2 regions of the Mycobacterium sp. TY815 genome follow, and region 2 is predicted to be linked to the other one. Evidence: predicted binding sites of a transcription regulator. Region 2 holds the regulator's gene; the other holds the start of a gene.
What was found. Region 2 encodes LexA, which represses DNA repair genes until DNA is damaged. Its sites were predicted from a motif close to CGAACANNTGTTCG; they were not measured.
Positions count from the first base shown of each region.

Region 1: the regulator LexA is predicted to act here: its motif matches at 2,345-2,358, upstream of QXK92_RS13545 (error-prone DNA polymerase).

Region 1 is NZ_JAUFRX010000001.1:3,171,636-3,176,356, reverse strand. Features, by position in the region: gene otsB (trehalose-phosphatase) at 1-909, opposite strand, end outside; gene QXK92_RS13550 (wax ester/triacylglycerol synthase domain-containing protein) at 946-2,067, opposite strand; gene QXK92_RS13545 (error-prone DNA polymerase) at 2,373-4,721, shown strand, end outside.
Region 2 is NZ_JAUFRX010000001.1:2,054,594-2,059,314, reverse strand. Features, by position in the region: gene QXK92_RS08565 (LGFP repeat-containing protein) at 1-2,309, shown strand, start outside; gene lexA (transcriptional repressor LexA) at 2,338-3,060, opposite strand; gene QXK92_RS08555 (LysM peptidoglycan-binding domain-containing protein) at 3,354-3,860, shown strand; gene nrdR (transcriptional regulator NrdR) at 4,014-4,475, shown strand; gene QXK92_RS08545 (peroxynitrite isomerase) at 4,497-4,721, shown strand, end outside.

The DNA.
Region 1 (4,721 bases), 1.1 Mb from region 2:
GAGGTGCTCCATCACCCACCGCAGAGTTTTGCCCTTGTCCCAGTCGAGATCCGGCCGTAGTTCGATGACTTCGCGACCGGTGGTCACCCGCAACGCATCGCGCTGCCCGGCGTTGCGCACCGTCGCCATCACCTCGCCAACCCGATCGCGCGCGGCATTGCGGTAGTGCACCGCGACGCCAAAGCGCTTGTGTTCCACCACAACACCGGGAATCGAGCCGAGTTGCTCACGCAGCTGTCCGGCCGCCTGCTCGAGGACTGGTATGGCCACCGCAGCTTCTTCGTTCTGGTGGTGGGTGCCATCGGGTGCGGTGAGTTCGAATCCGTGGCTGCCGGCGTACCAGATGCCGGGCACGCCCACGCGTTTGGACACGTCGGCCAGGTCACGGCCGCTGAGGATGGCAACCGGGCACTGCGCGGCCAGTTCCCGCAGCGCCTCGGTGGCGCCCGCGACCGGCCGGGCCGCGTCGGGGTCGTTGACAATATCCGACAAGGTGCCGTCGAAGTCGAAGAACACTGCGGGGGATTGACCGGCGAGATTGACGGCCTGCCGGGCGTCGGGCAACTCGGACATGCGCTTGTCGCCGGTGCGGACCTTGATAGCAACCGGGTCGGCCACCACCGCGTCGGCACTCTTGACCGGTTCGGCGCCGACCGCGATCACCAATGCGAATCCGGCTTCTCGGGCGGCGTTTGCCGCGCGTGCGTCCGCCGCCACCACGGCACATCGTCCCGGCCGGGTGCCCAACTTCCCGGCCGTCCCGACAAGCTCCTCGGAGCCGCATACGGCGGTACCGACATGAACCTCGTGCAGCTGGTCGAGCAGTTGTCGCGAGGACGGCAGGGCCTTGTCGAACAACACCGCATCGTGATGGCGTGGGTCGATGGTCACCGGCCCCGAATTTGGCATGACCCACCTTCTCACGGTGGTCAACGCCGGTGTTCGTCAGTGGCGCACCCGTGCCGGCGCCGGCGGCGGCCGCCAGCGCGCCGCGCTGTTAGGCGGTGTGCGGCGCTTGCGCCGGCGGTCGAACAGCACGACCGAGTCGCGGTTGAGCGCGATCAGCCGGGCCACGCCCGCCTCGATGCCGGCGGCAAGCCCGTTGATGTCCCAGGGGGTGTCATAGTCCGCGGTGATGCCGAAGACCAGGTCGCCGTCGTAAGAGATCACCGTGACCCCGACGCCCGGGGCGATCGGTGGAATCGGCAGGACCCGCTCGACCCGTCGGCCCATCAGCCGCAACCGCGCTCCGGCAGCGGCGGGCGCCAGTGTCACGGCATGTGGTGATTGCCGGGTCAGCGCATGAAAAACTTTGGCACACAACGTGAGCGGTGAGTCCGGCGGGGCGCTCCGGCCGGACGACGCGTGCACCGCGCGCAGCTGTTGGATGGGGTCCTGGTGCTCGACAGGGAGGGTTGTCAACACCGGCCCCGACACGCGCAACGCATCCGCCCGCGGCTGCTCACCGCGCTGTATCAGGGCCGTTCGGAACGACTCGGTGACTGCCGCGAACGCGACGTCGTCGGCGGTGACGCCGAATTTGCGGGCGAGTTGGTCGACGGGGCGGCGGGGGACGACCACCGACCGGTACCGGCGCATGGCGGGTGGCTGGTTGCCGGCCGGCCAGGGGCGCAGCACACCGGTGACGGCGCGGGCCGCCGCCTGCCACAGGCTGTCGGCCCAGCCGGGTGGCCCGGGGATCGCCTGCGCGGACTGGGGTTTGGCAACCGGATCGGCAGCGCCGTCGTCGTCGCAGAGCCGGGTCAGAAGGTGTGCCGCTCCGGGTTCCAGGGCCGTCTTGACCAGTAACGCCCATCGGCCCTCAGCCAGGCCTTCGATGATCCAGCATTCCCAAGGCCGGCCGGTTTCGAGTGGCTGTTCCAGCGCGTGGGCGATGACGCCGAACAGTTCACTGTCATCGCCGGGTGCGGGGAGGGCCGCGCGTTGCACGTGCGCGGCGCCCGGAGTGCCGCCGTATGACTGCGCGAACCGTCGCGCCAGCAAATCATTCATCTTTCGGCGCCCGGGAGCCGGCCCGGCCACGACGGCGACCGCTCCGGTCGTCATCACGGCATGCCGGCCAGGGTTCGGAGCTCTGGATAGTCCGGTGTTCGGTGTCGTCTGTTCTGCCATGCCCAGCCCCCGCCGTCGTTTTTTCAATCTGTACCAGTATCGGTGTCGCGCCTGCACCTGCCGAGGTCGGCCAGGTTAACAATGTGTTTTCCAGATAAAAGTGCGTTTAACTGCTGCGATGCGCCGTCGCGTAGCGCTGTTCGCAAATCGTTTCAGCGCCGTTGTCAAAGTGTTCGGGAGGATGTTTCGTGGGATAGCCCGACTAGTGTATCGAACAAGTGTTCGATACACTAGTCGGCATGGGTTGGTACCACGGACCGCCGAGCTGGGCCGAGATGGAACGGGTGCTCGACAGCAAGCCCCGCCATGCCGGGGAGGTGGCTCCGGTCATACCGGCCGGTGACGCTCCGGTATCGCACAAGCGTGGGTCCTACACCGCTAAATCGGCCGCTCTGCCGGCGCCGTCTTCGGTCGCCTACGCCGAGCTGCATGCGCATTCGGCATACAGCTTTCTCGATGGAGCCAGCACGCCGGAGGAGATGGTCGAGGAGGCTGCGCGGCTGGGTTTGCGAGCGCTCGCACTGACCGACCACGACGGCCTCTACGGGGCGGTGCGGTTCGCCGAAGCGGCCACCGAACTCGGCGTGCGAACGGTGTTCGGCGCCGAGCTGTCATTGGCCACTTCCTCATCGGTCGCCCGCACCGAGCAACCGGATCCACCCGGTCCCCATCTGCTGGTGCTGGCGCGTGGTCCGGAAGGGTACCGACGGCTGTCCCGGCAGCTGGCGGCCGCGCATCTGGCCGGTGGTGAGAAAGGCAAGTTGCGCTACGACCTCGATGCGTTGACCGAGGCGGCCGGCGGGCACTGGCACATCCTCACCGGATGCCGCAAAGGGTCGGTGCGTCAAGCGCTTTCCGCGGGTGGCCCGGAAGCGGCGAAACGGGCACTGGCCGATTTGGTGGACCGGTTCACCGCCGCCCGGGTCAGTATCGAACTGACCCATCACGGTCAGCCGCTCGACGACGAGCGCAACGCGATGCTGGCCGAACTGGCGCCGCATTTCGGAGTCGGCGTCGTCGCCACCACGGGGGCCCATTTCGCGGGACCGTCGCGGCGCCGGCTGGCCATGGCGATGGGGGCGATCCGGGCCCGGCAGTCCCTGGACGCCGCGGCCGGGTGGCTGGCCCCCCTGGGCGGTTCCCATCTGCGCTCGGGCGAGGAGATGGCCCGGTTGTTCGCGCATATGCCCTTTGGGGGCCCTGACGTGGTGGCCGCCGCCGCCGAGCTCGGCGAGCAGTGCGCGTTCGGCCTGGCGCTGATCGCGCCGCAACTGCCGCCGTTCGACGTCCCGCACGGGCACACCGAGGACAGCTGGCTGCGCACGTTGACCATGGCGGGCGCGGCCGATCGCTACGGGCCGGCAGACGTGGCGCTGCGGGCGTATGCCCAGATCGAGCATGAACTGAAAGTCATTGCCCAACTGCAGTTTCCGGGCTATTTCCTGGTGGTGCACGACATCACTCAATTCTGCCGGCGAAACGACATTCTGTGCCAGGGCAGGGGATCGGCTGCCAACTCCGCGGTCTGTTACGCCCTGGGGGTGACGGCGGTCGATCCGGTGGCCAACGATCTGCTGTTCGAGCGGTTCCTGTCACCCGCCCGCGACGGGCCGCCCGACATCGACATCGACATCGAGTCGGATCAGCGGGAGAAGGTCATCCAGTACGTCTACGACAAATACGGCCGCGACTATGCCGCCCAGGTGGCCAACGTCATCACCTACCGGGCGCGCAGTGCGGTGCGCGACATGGCACGCGCCCTGGGGTTCTCGCAAGGACAGCAGGATGCGTGGAGCAAACAGATCAGTCACTGGAGTGGGCAGCCCGCCGATATCGAAGGTATCCCGGAGCAGGTTGTCGACCTGGCCGAGCAGATCCGGAACCTGCCGCGGCACATGGGCATTCACTCCGGCGGCATGGTGATCTGCGACCGTCCGATCGCCGACGTGTGCCCGGTGGAGTGGGCCCGCATGGAGAACCGCAGTGTGCTGCAGTGGGACAAAGACGACTGTGCGGCCATCGGTTTGGTGAAGTTCGACCTGCTGGGTCTGGGTATGCTCTCGGCGCTGCACTACGCCCGGGACCTGGTGGCCGAACACAAGGGCATCGAGGTGGATTTCGCCCGGCTCGACCTCTCCGAACCCGCGGTGTACGAGATGCTGTCCCGGGCCGATTCGGTGGGCGTTTTCCAGGTGGAATCGCGGGCCCAGATGGCCACCCTGCCGCGGCTGCGTCCCCGGCTGTTCTACGACCTGGTGGTGGAGGTCGCGCTGATTCGTCCCGGGCCCATTCAGGGCGGGTCGGTGCACCCCTACATCCGGCGGCGCAACGGCCTGGATCCGGTGGTCTACGACCACCCCTCCATGGAGCCGGCGCTACGGAAAACGCTGGGTGTGCCGCTGTTTCAGGAACAGTTGATGCAATTGGCGGTCGACTGCGCCGGCTTCTCCGCCGCCGAGGCCGACCAACTGCGGCGCGCCATGGGTTCCAAGCGCTCGAGCGAACGCATGCAGCGGCTGCGCGGCCGGTTCTACGAGGGCATGCGCTCCCTGCACGGAGCCTCCGATGACGTGATCGACCGGATCTAC
Region 2 (4,721 bases):
TGGCGACCGGTTTGGCCCTGGGGTTGCTGGCGCCTGCCGCGTCCGCGTCGCCGATCGGCGACGCCGAGGCGGCCATGATGGCCGCATGGGATAAGGCGGGCGGTGCCTCGTCCACGCTCGGCGCCAGAAAAGGCGACGTCTACCCCCTCGGGGACGGATTCGCTCTGGACTTCGACGGCGGCAAGATGTACTTCACTCCCGCCACCGGTGCCAGGTACATGTTCGGCCCCATCCTGGACAAATACGAGTCACTGGGCGGTCCGGCCAACAGCGATCTCGGATTTCCGACCATCAACGAGGTGCCCGGACTCGCCGGGCCCGACAGCCGGGTGAGCACATTCGCGGCCAGCGACAACCCGGTGATCTTCTGGACACCCGATCACGGCGCATTCGTGGTCCGCGGCGCACTCAACGCCGCCTGGGACAAACTCGGCAGCTCGGGCGGGGTGCTGGGGGCGCCGGTCGGCGACGAAACCTACGACGGTGAAGTGGCGTCGCAGAAGTTCACCGGCGGAGAGGTGTCCTGGAACAGGAAGACCAAGGAATTCAGCACCAACCCGCCGGCCCTGGCCGATCAGCTCAAGGGCCTGCAGATAGCGATCGACCCCACCGCCGCCATCAACATGGCCTGGCGTGCGGCCGGCGGCGCGAACGGTCCGCTGGGCGCCAAGAAGGGCGGCCCGAATCCGATCGGTGGCGACGGCATCGTCCAGGAGTTCAACGGCGGCAAGATCTTCTTCAGCCCGGCCACCGGCGCCAACGCCGTCGAAGGGCCGATCCTGCAGAAGTACGAGTCGTTGGGCGGACCGGTCAGCAGTGACCTGGGCTTCCCGATCTCGAATGAGGCGGACGGCGGCATCACCCCGGCCAGCCGGATCGCCACCTTCTCCGCCGCCGACAAGCCGGTGATCTTCTGGACTCCTGATCACGGCGCGTTCGTCGTGCGCGGCGCCATGAAGGCGGCATGGGACAAGCTGAAGGGGGCCACCGGCAAACTGGGCGCCCCCGTCGGCGACCAGAGCGTCGACGGAGACGTGGTCTCGCAGAAGTTCACCGGCGGCAAGGTGTCGTGGAACCGTGCGAAGAACACCTTCACCACCGATCCGGCGAACTTGGCGCCGCTGCTGTCCGGCCTGCAGGTGTCGGGGCAGAACCAGCCCAGCACCACCGCGTCGCCACCGCCCGGCAAGAAGTTCACCTTCCACTGGTGGTGGTTGGCGGTGGCGGTGCCGGTGTTGCTGCTTGTTCTGATGACTGTGCTGGTGGTGTTCGGTCTGCGCCGCCGTCGCGCCGGCCGGGCAGTGCCCGCGTACGACCACGGTCACGATGTGGCCGACGAGTTCGACAGGGGCGCCGACGGGCGCTGGTCGCACGACGACATCGATTACGGCTCCGAGCGCTTCCCGCCAGTCGAGCACCACCCTGAAGAGCACGAGATGCCGGAGTACGGTGCAGCGCCGCGGGTGAGCTGGTCCAGAGGGGGCGGGACCGTGGCCGCGCCCGACGAGCGCGGTCTGGGCCGTGAGGAATACCACGACGAGCACGACCGCAGCGCCGAATACGCCGACGACTATGCGCATGGCGCCGACGATTACGCGCACGGCGCCGACGACTACGCGCACGGCGCCGACGATTACGCCGCCGGATCCGAGGAATACGTGGCTGCGGCCGAGCAGGACACGGACTTCGAGGAGCACGACGAGTCCGGCGGGTTCGAAGGCGATGAAGACCCCGACGCGGTGGACACCACCCCGACACCCATCGTCACACGCGGCGCATTCGGCCAGCTCGTGGAGGCCGAGCCCCACGTTGCGGAAACGGTCTCGCCGGAAGCGTTCGCGGAGGAGTCCTCGATACCGCACAGCGAAGGTGCTGCGGCGCCGGACGTTCCCGAGGCCCATCCGGAGCACGAATTTCCGGACATCTTCTATCCGCGTGGAGGTCCCGCGGAAGAGGAGGTGCCCGACGTGGCGCCGGAGGACGCGAACGTGGCGCCTGAGCCGAGGAAGGGGCGGCATGCCGCCGCCGATGACCCGGGTTATGCGCCGGCAGCGACCGAGGCGGCTTACGCCGCGGCGCCGCAGGCCGAGGCGGCCCGAGGCGCGGAGGGTGCTGCAGTGCGGCCAACCATCCACCTGCCTCTCGAGGATGACCCGTACCGGGCCCCGGATGGCTACCCGATCAAGGCCAGCGCCCGATTCGGCCTGTACTACACGCCCAACAGCGCGTTGTACCACGACACTCTGGCCGAGATTTGGTTCGCCAACGAGGCAGTGGCGCAGGCCAACGGCTTCGTCAGGGCCGACTGAGCCATAGGCCTGCTGGAGCGGTTCAGCCTTACACCTTGCGGATGACCGTGACGACCTTCCCGAGCACGGTCGCGTCATTCCCGGGGATCGGGTCGAACGCCGGGTTGTGGGGCATCAGCCACACTTGGCCACCTGCTCGCTTGAAGGTCTTGACGGTGGCCTCGCCGTCGATCATGGCGGCCACGATGTCGCCGTTGTCCGCGACGTTCTGCTGACGTACCACCACCCAGTCGCCGTCGCAGATGGCGGCTTCCACCATCGAGTCGCCGACGACCTTGAGAAGGAACAACGTCCCCTCGCCGACCAGCTCACGGGGTAGCGGAAAGACGTCCTCGACGGCTTCCTCGGCGAGGATGGGCCCACCGGCGGCGATGCGGCCCAGTACGGGCACGAAAGTGGGTTCCGGGAGGGCATCCGAGCCGGCCACATCGGTGGTGGGTGCAGTCACGGCGTCGTCAGCCGCCCGCACATCCACGGCCCGCGGTCGATTCGCGTCCCGGCGCAGGTAGCCCTTGCGCTCCAGCGTGCGCAATTGATGAGCCACCGAGGATGTCGACGTCAGGCCCACCGCGTCGCCGATCTCGCGAATACTCGGCGGATACCCGCGGGTGGTGACCGAGGCCCTGATGACTTCGAGGATGGTGCGCTGCCGCTCGGTCAGCGCGGAGTCGACGGAGTGCAGCCGTCCGTCTGCGGTGGTTCCGCGGGAACCGGCTCGATCAGCTACTGGGGGGTCGTTGCTGTCGCTCATGCCACTGAATGTAACCGCCTCCGACCGAAGAATCAAACATGTGTTCGACGGGCGTGTCAGGCCGGCGTCGGCAGCGCCTCTATCGGCCCGGATCTGCGGAATCACAAGTGTGTAACTTTCCGGTGGATCGGGTATCCGAAATTCACCCAGCTGGTTGCACCGACAAAATCCTGTCGGTGGTGAGGTCTACCGTTTTGCTCGTACGACACGCGTCGCTCAGGTGTTCGATATCGAACACCTGAGCGACTAAGGTCGAACACACGAGCGATTTTTCGTCGACCGGAGGCAACGACATGACAATCAGCTACGCGGGCCCGCAGCGCACCTGGAACGGGCAAAGGCTGGTGACCAGGCCTGCCAACAGGCCGTTCGACGAGTCGCCTTACTACCGCGCGGGGCAGATCCGTTCGACCAGGCCGGGCCCCACCCGTCCAGGCGGCACGCCCATGCGGTACTACGGAACCGGTGTCGCGGTGTCGACGGCATCGCACCGCCGCCGTCCGGTCTCAGTGTTGACGACGGTGGGATTGGCCCTGCTCGCCGGCATCATCACGCTCTGGCTCGGTTTGATGGCCAACTTCGGCAGCGTGCTGAACGACGAGCCCGCTGAGGCGGCGGCGCAGGTGCCCGCCGCACTCGCGGTGGTCCGCGTGGAACCCGGAGAGTCGTTGCAGCAGCTGGCCTCCCGGGTGGCACCCGGCGCACCGGTCCGCGACGTCGTGGAGCGCATCCGCAACCTCAACGCCCTGGACTCCAATTCGGTGGCGGCCGGCCAGACGTTGATCGCTCCGATCGGGTGAAGCCCGGCCGAATAGCGCTCTGCACCAACGTTGCTCGGCCCGTTCCGGCCAGCGTGTGAACGGGCGTGCCAGCAGTGGCCCCGCCGGGGGTGCGCAGGTACTCTCGGGGTGGTTCTGCGGTACCCCGAAGTCAGGCGCAGCGAAGGAGCGGTTATGCACTGCCCGTTCTGCCGCCATCCCGATTCGCGGGTAATCGACTCGCGAGAGACCGATGAAGGTCAGGCGATCCGCCGGCGCCGGTCATGTCCCGAGTGCGGACGCAGATTCACCACCGTGGAGACCGCGGTGCTGGCCGTCGTCAAGCGTAGTGGCGTCACCGAACCCTTCAGCCGGGAAAAGGTGATCAGTGGTGTTCGCCGGGCCTGCCAGGGCCGACAGGTCGACGACGATGCGCTGAACCTGCTGGCCCAGCAGGTAGAGGATTCAGTGCGGGCCGCGGGGCCGGAAGTGCCCAGTCACGAGGTGGGTCTTGCCATTCTGGGGCCGTTGCGCGATCTCGACGAAGTCGCGTACCTGCGCTTCGCCTCGGTCTACCGGTCTTTTTCGTCGGCCGACGACTTCGAGCGGGAGATCGAGGCGCTGCGTGCCCACCGCAACGTGTCGACTGCGGGCTGAGCACAGCCATAGGCTTCTCACATGCCCGTCGATCTGCATCCCGATCTCGCAGCGCTAGCGCCCTTGCTGGGCACCTGGGTGGGGCGGGGCGCCGGCGAGTATCCGACGATCGAGCCCTTCGAGTACCTCGAAGAAGCGGTCTTCACCCACGTCGGTAAGCCTTTTCTGGTCTACGGGCACAAGACCAATGCCGTCGCCGACGGCCGACCCCTGCACGCCGAGACCGGTTACCTGCGGGTACCGCAG